2 regions of the Paenibacillus sp. 1-8 genome follow, and region 1 is predicted to be linked to the other one. Evidence: riboswitches for the same ligand, from Rfam matches in the RefSeq annotation. Region 1 holds a riboswitch; the other holds the start of a gene.
The links. Region 1 has a riboswitch for S-adenosylmethionine ahead of AC0WRU_RS19980 (methionine ABC transporter ATP-binding protein). Riboswitches for the same ligand answer to the same signal wherever they lie in the genome.

Region 1 (2,465 bases):
GCTACTAGGCGAGCCGCCACGTGTGAACAAGGGCAGCCTGCTGGATGCTATGAATAGCATGTCAGACATGCTGAAGCTGCTGGAGCGGCAAATTCAGGCCAGTGGAGATCCGACTCATGATTTTCGCAAGGCGGATATTTTGACACGTGGCCTGATGTCATCTCTGGATGAGCTGGAGCAGAGCCATCATGCTGCCGCCTTTTTCCGAACGAAAGTCAAAGCCGGATATGCCGAGGATATGAGCGTGGATGAGAAATCGGATTACGCGCTGTACGTCTTCTTTTATAAAGACGGGTTTGTGCGGGTATTTTCCATTCTGGATAAGCTTGGGAACTGGCTCAACGATCTGTATGATCTGAAAACGGGTCAGTACAAGGCACATTATTCGTATTTTACAGTGCTGCGGCAATTGAGATATTTGAAAATGCATCCTGAAATGACGGACAGCTTAAATGATATCAAGGACTCATATACCGATGCTATTAACCGACTGCGCAAGCGGCGTAATACGGAGATACACTATATGAATACGGAAATGCAGGATGATCTCTGGCAGCGACATCGTGCTTTGTACGGCAAGATACAACTGGAGGATCTGGATCATCACCTGGAGGATTTGAAGCAAGGTCTGGAGACGGTAAACCGTTCCCTGGCGACTGCCTTTCATTATACGGCAAAACAGTGGGAGAATCGGGAAGCTCATCCATAATTATGTCAGAAAATATCCTTTGACAAAGCTATGTAAACTATCTATACTGAAATCTAGTTTCAGAAAATGCTTGAATTATGATTTTATATATCAAATTTAACGGACAGCTAAAGCTGGAGTTTAACATATTTTCTTATCCAGAGAGGTGGAGGGACTGGCCCGATGAAGCCCGGCAACCCGTTCTTTTCCGGTGTGAAACACCGGAAGGGAACATTATGGTGCTAATTCCTACAAAACCGCTAGACTTATAACGGTTTTGACAGATAAGAAAAGGTTCGCATGGTGGGGCCCTTTTCATTTCTGTGAAAGGGGCTCTTTTTGTATAATTTTAGAGTAGGAATTTTATAAATCCTGAGAGATGAACGTCGCTTAAAAGGGTAAGGAAGAATGAAGGGGGTCGCAGCACGTTGATAGAGCTTAAGCAATTAACCAAGCATTATGGCAAAGGAAGCCGACGCGTTAGTGCGCTGTCCGGTTTGAATCTTTCCATAGAGCGTGGTCAAATATTTGGAGTCATCGGTCATTCCGGAGCGGGGAAAAGTACGCTGATCCGCTGTATTAATTTATTGGAACGTCCGACCTCGGGCGAGGTATGGGTAGATGGCGTGAATCTCGCCACGGTAAGCCAATCCCAGTTACAGAAACAGCGTCGTAAAATCGGAATGATCTTTCAGCATTTTAATTTGTTATCCTCGGCGACGGTATATGACAATATTGCCTTTCCGTTGCGCTTGGTAAATACACCGAAGGAGAAGTTGGACCAGAAGGTTCGTGAATTGCTGGAACTGGTCGGTCTGGAAGAACACAGCGCTAAATATCCGTCACAGCTCTCGGGTGGACAGAAGCAGCGGGTAGGTATTGCACGAGCGCTTGCCAGTGATCCTCATGTACTGCTGTGCGACGAGGCGACTTCGGCGCTTGATCCGCAGACGACAGGGTCCATCCTGAAATTGCTGTTAGACATTAACCAGCGCTTTAATTTGACCATCGTGCTGATTACGCATGAAATGCATGTCATTCAAAGCATCTGTGATCGTGTCGGCGTCATTCATCAGGGCGACATCGTGGAGCAAGGTCCGGTGGCAGAAGTATTCCTGAAGCCGCAGCATCAGGTGACCAAGGACTTTATCCAGCGGGAGTCTGAGCATCCCGAGGAGCTACAAGCAGCGATTGCGGCAGCAGGAGGCGGCGAATCGGCGCATGTTGTACGGATTTCATTTTTGGGCAGCAAGACATACGATGCGATTCTGTCGCGAACGGCTCGTAGTACCGGCGTTGATTTTGCGATCTTGCAGGGAACCATCTCCACAATTAAAAACGTACCGTATGGACAGCTTATCGTCCGTTTTGAAGGAAATCAGGAGGATATTGAGCATACGCTTCGCGAAGTGTCCAGTCAGGGACTTGATGTGGAGGTGATCGGACAATGAGTGAACTTGACTTTTCACAAGTGAGTTGGGAAGAATTAGGTAACTCTACATTAGAGACACTTCAGATGCTCGGTGCATCTGCGTTGTTCACCCTTATTATTGGTCTGCCTCTCGGGATTTTATTATTTCTGGCAAGCCGTTCTTCATGGAGTCTGATGAAGGTGATATACGTTGTACTTTCCTTTATCGTAAACATTTTGCGTTCCGTACCGTTTATTATTTTGATTGTTGCACTGATTCCTTTTACACGGTCGCTGGTGGGGACTTCCACGGGGGTGCTGGGTACGATTCCGCCGCTGGTCATTGGTGCTGCGCCATTCTTCGCC
Region 2 (2,465 bases), 2.7 Mb from region 1:
TACCGGCTCTTCGATTGAACCAATCTGTGCTAACCTGCTTTCGATTTTCCACTGTTTCTCACTCATATGTTTCCTCCTGTTCACTCCCATAATAGGTGCTGTAACATAGGCTGCAAAATAGGATTATCATATCTATACTGCTGCGCTGCTGCAAGGTGGTACTGCGTAGATATAAACGTTAAGCCCCTTTTTAAATCTGGGGCCCGATATCGAAAGGGGTTTCTTGGTATACATAATAGTTGAGCCAATTTGAAAATAATAAATTGGCATGCGCACGCCAGGTTGAGGGCGGTGTACGCTCAGGGTCATTGTTGGGAAAATAATTCTTCGGTACTTCAATATCCATCCCTTTGGCGACGTCACGATCATATTCCCATTTCAGAGAAAGTGGATCGTATTCGGAATGCCCTGTCACAAAGATTTGTTTGCCATCACGTGTAGCTACCAGATACACTCCGGCTTCCTCAGATTCGGATAAAAGCTCCAGTTCGGCAATATGCTCAATATCTTCGCGCCGAACCTCTGTATGCCGGGAATGAGGTGCATAAAACAATTCATCAAAACCGCGTAGCAACTTCACTTTAGGTTTATTAACGCTATGTGGAAAAACGCCAAAGCATTTGTAATCAAGTCTGTATTTGGGAACGCCGAAATGATGAAACAGACCCGCCTGTGAGGCCCAACAGATATGCATGGTCGAAGTTACATTCGTTTTCGTCCATTCAAAAATTTGCCGGATTTCCTCCCAGTAGTTCACATCTTCAAACTCAAGCTGTTCAACGGGTGCTCCCGTAATCACCATGCCGTCAAAGCGGCTGTTTCTGATCTCGTCAAACGTTTTATAAAACATGTTCAAATATTCCTGCGATGTATTTTTAGATACATGCGACTTCATGTGTACCAGCGTAACGTCCACTTGAAGCGGGGTATTGCCGACCAGACGCAACAGTTGAGTTTCCGTCGTTTCTTTGGTAGGCATCAAATTCAAAATGGCGATGCGCAACGGACGAATATCCTGATGATAGGCCAGGCTCTCATCCATTACGAAAATATTTTCGCCCTCCAGCACTTCCTTAGCAGGTAGTGTATCCGGAATTTTAATCGGCATGTAAACTCACTCCTTGTTCGGTGAAGTTTTTGCGAAAATCGTCATGTTGAGATGCCGGGCATATAATAAAAAGACCTTCCTCGGTTACGAGAAAGGTCATATTTGTATCCATATGCGCCTCTCTCATCTGTCAGGGCATCGCTCTTTGTAAAAAGCACGCGTCCTGCAAGAATTAGCACCGTGCGATTAAAATCGCCGGTTGCCGGGTATCATCGGGCTAGTCCCTCCACCTGCTCTTGATAAGATTTCGCTATATTCATTTTGGGTTCATAAATTGTTCTTGTTGTTCACTTTAATGCATCAGCTGTGCTTCGTCAAGATAGGACTTGTAATTTTGTGCCCTGCATTCACACTTCGTCTTATATTTCCATATGTTAAATCATACATTACCCTATCGCCGAAGCTCTTGTCACTACTGTTGATTTAGCCCATGATTTTGCGCTTGAAAGGCTGTAGGCCGAGCGTTATACTATACAAGTGCTATAGGCCGAAAATATAAAGCAGTCGTGCAGATTTAGAGTGCTTTCTGCGGTACTGTGGCAACCTAAAAAAGAACATTTGTGAGGTGAATCCGGAATGGAAGGCGACCCGAGTCCGAATAGGCGGCGATCCCTGAACAACAGCATAGGAATGACTTCAGCTTGCCGAAAGACGGGACGCCAGGCTCTGCATACTCCAAAAGCCTCTGGCTTTTGATGGGGATGCCGCTTACCCGATCCGGCTAACTGAGTCCATTCCTTATGCTTGAGGTACACGTATTTTCCGTTTCGACGGAGCATAAGGAGTGACATATATGAAAATCCGTTTGGTAAACAACGGGGTTTTTACCCCTGTCGAAGAAATTGAAATGGCGCTTACTCCGCCAGCAGAAGGCTTTTATTGGATTGATGCCGATGTGGATGATCTTGCAGTGCTCCAGCCTTTATTCTCCATGCATGATCTCGCAGTAGAGGACTGTTTGAGTGAAGAAGAGCAGCGCCCGAAGATTGAAATTTACGAAAGCCATTATTTTATCGTTGTAAACAGCATTCGTTTTGATGATGAAGAAATATTTTTACGTGCTTTGAACATTTTTCTCGGCCGCCATTTCATCATTACGGTGACCAAGCAGAAAATCAATGAGCTACGCACCCTCAAGCCTATGTTGTGGGAGCAGGAGGTCAGCCAGCCTGACCGTTTTATGTATCTGTTGGTCGACTTGATCGTTGACAACTATTTTCTGGTTGGTGACCGGATTGAGGTTCGCATTGAGAAGCTGGAAGAAGACATTCTGATGCATACAAAAAAATCGCATTTGAATGAAATTATCGGCTTACGCAGTGAGATTCTGTGGCTGAAAAAAGTGCTTGGTCCACAA

Region 2: linked by a shared signal. The riboswitch ahead of metA (homoserine O-acetyltransferase MetA) and the one ahead of AC0WRU_RS19980 (methionine ABC transporter ATP-binding protein) in region 1 are both predicted to bind S-adenosylmethionine.

The regions. Positions count from the first base shown of each region.
Region 1 covers NZ_CM149995.1:4,339,651-4,342,115, reverse strand. The annotation lists gene AC0WRU_RS19985 (Cthe_2314 family HEPN domain-containing protein) at 1-709, shown strand, start outside; SAM riboswitch class I at 840-979, shown strand; gene AC0WRU_RS19980 (methionine ABC transporter ATP-binding protein) at 1,117-2,139, shown strand; gene AC0WRU_RS19975 (methionine ABC transporter permease) at 2,136-2,465, shown strand, end outside.
Region 2 covers NZ_CM149995.1:1,598,522-1,600,986, reverse strand. The annotation lists gene AC0WRU_RS07360 (PLP-dependent transferase) at 1-66, opposite strand, end outside; gene metA (homoserine O-acetyltransferase MetA) at 191-1,108, opposite strand; SAM riboswitch class I at 1,229-1,354, opposite strand; gene corA (magnesium/cobalt transporter CorA) at 1,902-2,465, shown strand, end outside.